2 linked regions of the Sphingobium yanoikuyae genome follow. The protein of the gene in region 2 interacts with the protein of the main gene of each other region in a pairwise test. Links are inferred from orthologs where the notes say so. Each region holds a gene or a part of one and is shown on either strand. Other genes may lie near its edges.

Region 1 (5,268 bases), 1.4 Mb from region 2 along the record:
CCGCGCCGATCCCGGCAAAGGCGCCGGCCACCGCGATGTCGTTCACCTCCAGCTCGATCTCGTCGTCGCCGGCGCGGTAGCGGGCGGAGGCATGGGCGCCGGCGGACATGCCGCTGCTTTCCATCTCGGTGCGGGTGAAGCGGCCGATCTTCTCGGGCAGCAGCGCCTGCAGCACATCGGGCGCGATCGCGGCGGAGCGGCCATTCCTGGTTGCTTCCTCCATCCGCTTGGCGGCCTGTTCCATCTGCCTAGTGGCGGCGTCCATCTTGTCGACGTCGATCTTGCCGATGCCCGGCACCATGATGTCGGCGCTGATATCGTCCGGCCCGGCATGGCCGCCGAACAGGCCGCTGAACGGCATGGCGAGCAGGCTGGCGAGGATGAAGAGCAGCGCGCCCGCGACCATGGTGACGATGGTGTAGGGCAACGCCTTCTGCTCTGGCACCTTCATCAGGCGCGGCAGGCCGAGATAGAGGAGGTAGAGGCTGTAAAGTCCGAGCAGGCCGAGCATGGTGAGGCCGGGTATCAGCGAGAAGATGCCGGCCAGCCAGCCGGCGGTCGCCGAATAGGCGGAAATCTTGAAGGCCTTGAGCTTGTCGCGCTGGCCGCCGAAGCTGGGAGCGAGGAAGTTGATGATGATCGCCAGCACGGCCAGGCCGATCAGCGACAGGACATAATGGGCGATCGCCATGCCGACCGCGCCGATCAGCGGCGGGCGCCAGCTGATGCCGAACAGGCCATGGCCAAAGAGCTGTCCGCCGATCAGGGTCGCGAGCGGCGGGATCGCCGCCAGGATCATGGCATAGCCGGTATAGATGCTGCCGATGCTGGCCGGTTCGGCCTCGATCAGCGGCCATTCGTCCCTGGGCCGCAGGATGATCGCCTTGGCCCGGTCGACGATGCCGGGTGGGGTGGAAACCGGGTTGCTGTCCGACATGACCGTGCTCCCTGTTCTCTGGCCTATCCTCTGGCCCGTTCTTTGGGCGCGATAGGATCAGCAAGCGCGGTCCTTGGCAAGCGACAAGTGGTGCTTTTGTCCACAGCTTTTCGCCGGGCGGGACTGGCGCGCGGGCGCTGCCGTCGTTAGATTGCCGCGATGTCTCATTCCGCCTTCGTACCGCTGCGCATCTTTTCGTCCTTCACCATGCTCGAAGGGGCGATCGACCCCAAGAAGATCGCCAAGCAGGCCAAGGCCCTGGGTTTTCCGGCGGCGGCGATCACCGACCGCAACGGCCTTTATGGGTCGATGGCCTTTTCCGATGGCTGCAAGGGCGAGGGCGTGCAGCCGATCGTCGGCGCCATGCTGGGCGTCGTGCGACCGGGCCGGCCATCCAACGCGCCGGCGGTGCATGACTGGATCGCCCTCTATGCGCAGGATGCGGGCGGCTATGACAATATCTGCGCGCTGGTGTCGATGGCGCATCTCGACCGGCCGCTGGAAGAAGTGCCGCATGTCACGCTCGACATGCTGGAGGGGCGGACCGATGGCGTGATCGCGCTGACCGCCGGCGGGGAGGGGGCGATCGCCCGCCTGTTCGCCGAGGATCAGCCCGACGCTGCGCTGGCCTATGCCGACCGGTTGCAGGCGCTGTTCCCCGATCGGCTCTATGTCGAGATTTGCCGCCGGCTGGACCCGGTCGAGGGCAAGGCGGAGCCGCAACTGCTCGACCTGGCCTATGACCGCAATCTGCCGCTGGTCGCGACCAACCCGACCTGCTTTGCCGAGCCGGAATTTCACGCGGCGCATGACGTGATGCTGTGCATTGCCGATGGCGCCTATGTCGAGACGCCCGACCGCCGCACCAGCTCGCCCGACGCCTGGATGAAGCCGGCGGCGGAGATGAAGCGGCTGTTCGAGGACCTGCCCGAGGCGCTGGCCAACACGCTGGTCGTTGCCCAGCGCTGCGCGGTGATGGCGCCCAAGCGCAAGCCGATCCTGCCAAGCCTTGCCGGCGATATCGAGGGTGAGGGCATCATGCTGCGCGATCAGTCGATCGCGGGGCTGGAGGCCCGGCTGGAGAAGGCGGGGATCATCGCGGACGAGGCGCGTCAGCCCTATTTCGAACGGCTGAAGTTCGAAATGGACATCATCATCCAGATGGGGTTCCCCGGCTACTTCCTGATCGTGGCCGACTTCATCAAATGGGCCAAGGATCATGATATTCCGGTGGGGCCGGGCCGTGGTTCGGGTGCCGGATCGCTGGTCGCCTGGGCGCTGACCATCACCGACCTAGATCCGCTGCAACTGGGCCTGCTGTTCGAGCGCTTCCTGAACCCGGAACGCGTCTCCATGCCCGACTTCGATATCGACTTCTGCGAAACGCGGCGCGGCGAGGTGATCCGCTATGTGCAGCAGAAATATGGCAGCGACCATGTCGCCCAGATCATCACCTTCGGTAAATTGAAGGCGCGCGCCGTGCTGAAGGATACCGGCCGCGTCATGCAGATGAGCTATGGCCAGGTCGATCGCCTGGCCAAGCTGGTGCCCAACCATCCGACCGATCCCTGGACGCTGGAGCGATCGCTGAACGGCGTCGCCGAGTTCAAGGCGGAATATGACAATGACAATCAGGTCAAACGCCTGATCGACTATGCGATGAAGCTGGAGGGCTTCCCGCGCCACAGCTCCACCCACGCGGCCGGCGTGGTGATCGGCGACCGGCCGCTGAGCCAGCTGGTGCCGCTCTATCGCGATCCGCGATCCGACATGCCGGTGACCCAGTTCGACATGAAGTTCGTCGAGGGTGCGGGGCTGGTGAAGTTCGACTTTCTCGGCCTCAAGACGCTGTCGGTGCTGCAAAAGGCGGTGCAACTGCTCAAGGGGCGCGGGGTCACGGTCGATCTCGACACGCTCGCCTGGGACGATGCCAAAGTCTATGAACTGCTCCAGCGCGGCGATACGGTCGGCGTGTTCCAGCTGGAATCCGAAGGCATGCGCAAGACGCTGGCCGCGGTGCGTCCGACCAATTTCGGCGACATCATCGCACTGGTGTCGCTCTATCGTCCCGGCCCGATGGACAATATCCCGATGTTCGGGCGCCGCAAGAACGGCCAGGAAGAGATTGAATATCCGCACATCCTGCTGAAGCCGATCCTCGAAGAAACCTATGGCATCTTCGTCTATCAGGAACAGGTGATGCAGGCCGCGCAGATCCTGGCCGGCTACTCGCTTGGCGACGCCGACCTTCTGCGCCGCGCCATGGGCAAGAAGATCAAGGCGGAAATGGACGCCCAGCGCCTGCGCTTCGTAGAGGGTTGCGCCAAGAGCGACATCAAGCCGGCCAAGGCGAACGAGCTGTTCGACTTGATCGACAAGTTCGCCGGCTATGGCTTCAACAAGTCGCACGCCGCCGCTTACGCGCTGCTCGCCTATCAGACCGCCTGGCTCAAGGCCCATTATCCGGCGGAATTCTATGCCGGGTCGATGGCCTTCGATATCCATCTGACCGAAAAGCTCACCGTCTTCGTTGACGATATGCGGCGCATGGGCATGACCTGCCTGCCGCCCGACCTCAACCAGAGCGAGGCCGACTTCACCGTCGAGGCGGTGCCGTTCGAGGGCGATGATCCGCGTCTGGGCTTTGCCGTGCGCTATGCGCTGGGCGGCCTCAAGGGCGTGGGCGAGAAGGCGATGGAGCAGCTGGTCGCCGAGCGCGAAGCCAATGGTCCGTTCAAGCATCTGGACGATCTGGCAGACCGGATCGAGCCGCGCCTGCTCAACCGGCGGCAGCTCGAAAGCCTGGCCGCGGCCGGTGCGTTCGACACCATCCATGCCGACCGGGCCGGGGTGCATGCGGCGGCGGAAACCCTGCTGAGCGTCGCGGCAAGCGCGGCGCAGGCGCGCGAAAGCGGGCAGGGCGGCCTGTTCGGCGATGTCGAGACCGCCCATGCCGACGTTCGCATCCCGCCGCATCAGGCCTGGACCGTGTCGGACCGGATGGCGCAGGAAAAAGAGGCGTTCGGCTTCTATTTCTCGGCCCATCCGGTCGACCGTTTCCGTCATCTGGCCGATGCGCGCGGCGCGAAAAGCTATGGCGAAATCTGTTCGCAGCCGATGGGCATGCCCAATGCCGAAGGGCGGGTGATGGGCATCATGGCGGCGATGGTCGAAGATGTGCGCTGGCGCGAGACGCGGCGCGGCGCGCGCTATGCCAACGCCACCTTCTCCGACCAGAGCGGCCAGTTCCAGGCCAGCTGTTTCGACGAGGATGCCTGCAAGCAGATCGAGGAACTGGCGCGCGAGGGCGATTGCGCGCTGCTGCATGTCGAGCTGGATCGCCTGCCGGGCGAGGAAACGCCGCGCGTCACCGTGCGCCGGATGGAGCCGTTCCGCGAGATCGCCAACGTGTCGCGGATGGAACTGGTGCTGGACATCGAGATGGTCGAGGCCGTCGCCAAGCTGGCGGCGATCCTGTCCGGCAGCCGGGGCGGGCGGTGTGAGGTGTTCGTGCGGGCGCCGATCGGCGATGGCAAGGCGGCCCGTGTCTTCCTGGGCGACGACTTCACGCTGGGCGCTGATCAGGTCGACGCGATCAGTGGCATCGCCGGGCTAACCGTCCACAATCTGGCGCGGATGGAGGCGAAGTCGGACGGCTATCGCACCCGCCATCGCCGATCGGCCATGCGGCTGGTCGGCTGACCGCGCCCATTTTCCCAGTCCGAGGAGAAATCTGTGTCCGAAGCGACCCTGGCCCTGGTCCATGCCTATTATGATGCCTTCAACCGGCAGGATGCCGAGGGGATGCTGGCGCTGCTGGCCGACGATGTGCGGCACGAGCCGAGCCAGGGCGCGGCCCGCATCGGCAAGGCGGCGTTCGCCGATTTCCTGTCTCATATGAACCTTTGCTATGCCGAGACGGTGATCGATCCGATCGTGCTGGCCAATGCGGAGGGGACGCGGGCGGCGGCCGAGTTCATGCTGGACGGCCGCTATCTGGTGACCGACGAAGGGCTGCCGCCTGCCGCCGGCCAGACCTATCATCTGCGCGTCGGCGCCTTCTTCGACATCGTCGAGGGGCAGATCACGCGCATTTCCAACCATTATAATCTGGCGGACTGGATCGCGCAGGTCGAAGGGCGCTAAAGCCGCCGCCTGCCCCGTCGCCGTTCCATCCCGAGGTATCCTTGACCCACATCCGCGTTGCCGCCGCCCAATATCCGATCGAGCAGGTGCAGAGCTTCGCCGCCTGGCAGGAAAAGCTGACCCGCTGGGTGGAGGAAGCCGCCGCGCTGGGCGCGACCCTGGCGATCTTTCCCGAATATGCGGCG
Region 2 (3,584 bases):
CCTTGAGATAGGTGGGGATCTGCACGATGGCCACGCCACCCGGACGCAGCGTGCCCAGAAGTCGTTCATAGACCGCCGCGATGATCGGCGGCGGATTATGCTGAAGCACCAGGCGGCTGTAGACCAGATCGAAGGTGCCCAGTCCCAGGATGTCGTCGACAGTCTTGATCTGGGCAAATTTGGCGTTCGTGACGGAGAGCAGTTCCATGCTCTTCGCCGCTTCGCGCAAATGGCTGGGTGAGATGTCGACGCCGAGGATTTCGCGCGTGTGCGGCGCGAGCGCGGCGGTGAGGCGTCCGACGCCGCAACCGAAATCCATCACGCTGTCGAAGCCCGTTGCAGGCAGGCCGGCGCGGCTGAGATAGTTCAGCGCGATCTCGATATCGACCTTTCCATAGGCGAAGAAGGAGTCGAGATGTTCCTGCAGCGTGTCCTGGAAAAACACGGGGTTGGTGAGCACCGACCAATGGGGTTCGGTTTCACCGAACTTGGTCCAGTTCGCCGCGATGCCGTTGAACATGGCCTGCAACTGCTCGGGCGTGCAGCGGACTTCGACATTATTGTCCTTTTCGCCCATGAGTTGCCCGATGGCGGCGATGTTGGCCGTCAGTTCCTTGCCGACGCCCTGATGAAATTCTGCGCTGTTGATGAAGGCGTGGCGAAGATCCTGCCAGTTCGCCGCCTTGGCGTGGAGCGCGATGTCCGCGGGATCTTCCGGTTCACGTCCGAGTAGGAAACGATAGCAATGCAAGACAGTTTCGTCGGAAACAGACATATATGCACCTCCCATCAGTCGCTATATCAAGTAAAACCTTCATCCTCGCGTGGTGCTGGAAAAGCTCTTCAAAGATAGATATTTTGTCAAATATATTTGCGATATGTTGGTCTTATTTTCGGTTTATCCCTTGTAACAAGGCTTGTTTTTTCAGTTGTCCCATTTTTTTGGGATGGTCATTGCTGTCTATGTTGGGGCACGACCCTGACTGGCTGGGACGGCTGGCGGCATCCGACAATGACGATCCGTGCCGTGGCGCGCCGGCGTGCGCGGGTCGGTGCGGTGATGCCCCTTGCCTTCCTGTCATGAGTTCGCCATATGCCCGGCCGGGAGTCGGGCGGACGTAGTCGTCGCCAACCTGGTCAGGTCCTGACGGAAGCAGCCACAACGATTTTTCTGCGGGTCGTTCCGGCTCCCACCTTTCCGCACAGCATCATCTCTTCGCAAGGTCCGAACGGGCTTCGACAAGCCGCATCTGAACGGTTAGGAAACAGGCATGTCCGATTCCCCTCAGCCCTATCGCGTGCTTGCGCGCAAATATCGTCCGCGCAACTTTCGCGAGCTGATCGGGCAGGACGCCATGGTCCAGACGCTGGGCAATGCGATCCGGCGCGGGCGCCTGGCCCATGCTTTCCTGATGACCGGCGTGCGCGGGGTCGGCAAGACGTCGACCGCGCGGCTGATCGCCAAGGCGCTGAACTGCATCGGCCCCGATGGGCAGGGCGGGCCGACGATCGACCCGTGCGGCGTGTGCGAACCGTGCATGGCGATTGCCGAGGGCCGGCATATCGACGTGGTCGAGATGGACGCCGCCAGCCATACCGGCGTCGACGACGTGCGCGAGATCATCGAGGCGGTGCGCTATGCCGCCGTGTCGGCGCGCTACAAGATCTACATTATCGACGAAGTCCATATGCTTTCGAAGAACGCGTTCAACGCGCTTCTGAAGACCTTGGAGGAGCCGCCGGCTCATGTGAAATTCCTGTTCGCCACGACCGAGGTGAACAAGGTGCCGGTGACGGTGCTGTCGCGCTGCCAGCGGTTCGACCTGCGCCGCATCCCGGCAGAGATGCTGGCCGGCCATTTCGCCCATGTGGTGGAAGCCGAACAGGTTGCGGCCGAACCCGATGCGCTGTCGCTGATCGCGCAGGCGGCCGAAGGCTCCGCGCGTGACGGCCTGTCGATCCTGGACCAGGCGATCGCCCACGCCGAAATGGGCGAGGGCGAGCCGATGGTCACGGCGGCGCAGGTGCGCGAGATGCTGGGCCTGTCGGATCGTGGCTCGACGCGCCGGCTGCTCGGCCTGCTGCTGGAGGGCGATACCGCCGCGCTGCTGGGCGGGGTGCGCGATCAATATGCGCTGGGGGTCGAGCCGCTGTCGCTGATGCGCGGCCTGCTGGAACTGGTGCATGCCGTCACGCTGGTGAAGGCCGGGCGCGACATTGCAACGCCGGGCCAGTCCGACGAGGAGCGCGGCGCGCTGGCCGACTGGGCGTCGCAGATCGGCTTCGGCCCGCTGCATCGATTGTGGCAGTTGATGCTCAAGGGCCATGACGAGGTGGCGACCGCCGCCCTGCCGATCGAGGCGTGCGAGATGGCGCTGCTGCGCGTGATGCATGCCGCGACCATGCCCGATCCCAGCGACCTTGCCCGGATGCTGCAGGGCGGGGTGCCGGCGGCCGCGCCGGCGCTGCCGGGCCAGGCGCCCGCCGCCGCCGCGCCCGCGCCGGAACCTGCGTCCAGCCTGCCCGCCAGCTTCGAGGATCTGATCGAAGCCTTCTGGCAGAAGAGCAAGGGCCATCTGGCGCAGGAAATGCATGATTGCGTGGGGATCATCCGCTATGATCCGCCAATGCTGGAATATCGCGGCACGGCCAGCCTGTCGCCCGACTTCGCCACCCGGATCATTCCGGCGCTGCGTGAAGTGACCGGTGTCGCCTGGACGGTGACGCAGGGCGAGGGAGAGGCGCAGCCGACCCTGCTGGCCAATGAACAGCGCCAGCTGGCCGACAGCCGCGCCGCAATTTTGGAAACCCCGGTGGTCAAGGCGGCAATGGACGCCTTCCCCGATGCCGAGCTGGTCCATTCGGACGAGCCGGAACAATGGAGTGCCGAAGCATGAAGGATCTGAACGAAATATTGGGGATGGCCAGCCGCGTGCAGGAAGAGCTGCAGCGCGCGCAGGACAATCTGGACAAGCTGGAAGTCGAGGGCGCGGCCGGTGGCGGCCTGGTCAAGGTGAAGGCGTCGGCCAAGGGCCGCATCCTGGGCGTGTCGATCGACGACAGCCTGCTGGCACCGTCGGAAAAGCAGATGCTGGAAGACCTTATCACTGCCGCGTTCAACGATGCGCGCAAGAAGGCGGACGAGGTCAGCAACACCGAAATGGGCAAGATGACGGCCGGCCTGCCGCTGCCGCCGGGCTTCAAGCTGCCCTTCTGAGCCGGCGCGCATTGCCGTTCCGGGGCTGCCGCTGGCGGATAAGCCCTTGTTCATCGTTGCAGCAATATGGTGATCGCTGATTGATTGACGCGACGGGCATCCCCATAAAGGCGATGAACCGCATGACGGGCCGCAAGTCCGGCCCTGGAGAGTGAATGACTACGCAATATCCCCTTCTGCCGCTGCGCGACATCGTCGTCTTCCCGCAGATGATCGTCCCGCTTTTCGTCGGTCGCGACAAGAGCGTCGCCGCGCTGGAAGCGGCGATGGAGGGCAATAAGGAAATCTTCCTGGTGTCCCAGCTGGACCCGGCCGAGGATGATCCGGGCAAGGACGCGCTGTATGACACCGGCGTGGTGTCGGTGGT

Evidence for each region. Proteins that work in one complex are often made in the same cells at the same time.
Region 1: the proteins of U0025_RS12405 (region 2) and dnaE interact in binary tests that used the Escherichia coli proteins (3 or more experiments, as listed by UniProt). The link is inferred for Sphingobium yanoikuyae from one-to-one orthologs.

The regions. Positions count from the first base shown.
Region 1 is NZ_CP139979.1:1,302,469-1,307,736, forward strand. The notes cover bases 723-4,839. They hold dnaE (DNA polymerase III subunit alpha), read left to right. Parts: upstream 723-1,096; coding sequence 1,097-4,639; downstream 4,640-4,839. Other genes in these bases: U0025_RS06015 (Yip1 family protein), read right to left, coding at 723-937; U0025_RS06025 (ketosteroid isomerase-related protein), read left to right, coding at 4,673-4,839. In the rest of the region: more of U0025_RS06015, read right to left, coding at 1-722; more of U0025_RS06025, read left to right, coding at 4,840-5,083; U0025_RS06030 (carbon-nitrogen hydrolase family protein), read left to right, coding at 5,125-5,268. UniProt on the Escherichia coli protein: DNA polymerase III is a complex, multichain enzyme responsible for most of the replicative synthesis in bacteria. This DNA polymerase also exhibits 3' to 5' exonuclease activity. The alpha chain is the DNA polymerase catalytic subunit.
Region 2 is NZ_CP139979.1:2,697,979-2,701,562, reverse strand. Bases 709-3,584 are described here. They hold U0025_RS12405 (DNA polymerase III subunit gamma/tau), read left to right. Parts: upstream 709-1,271; coding sequence 1,272-2,897; downstream 2,898-3,584. Other genes in these bases: lon (endopeptidase La), read left to right, coding at 3,373-3,584; U0025_RS12400 (YbaB/EbfC family nucleoid-associated protein), read left to right, coding at 2,894-3,217; U0025_RS12415 (class I SAM-dependent methyltransferase), read right to left, coding at 709-775. In the rest of the region: more of U0025_RS12415, read right to left, coding at 1-708. UniProt on the Escherichia coli protein: Part of the beta sliding clamp loading complex, which hydrolyzes ATP to load the beta clamp onto primed DNA to form the DNA replication pre-initiation complex.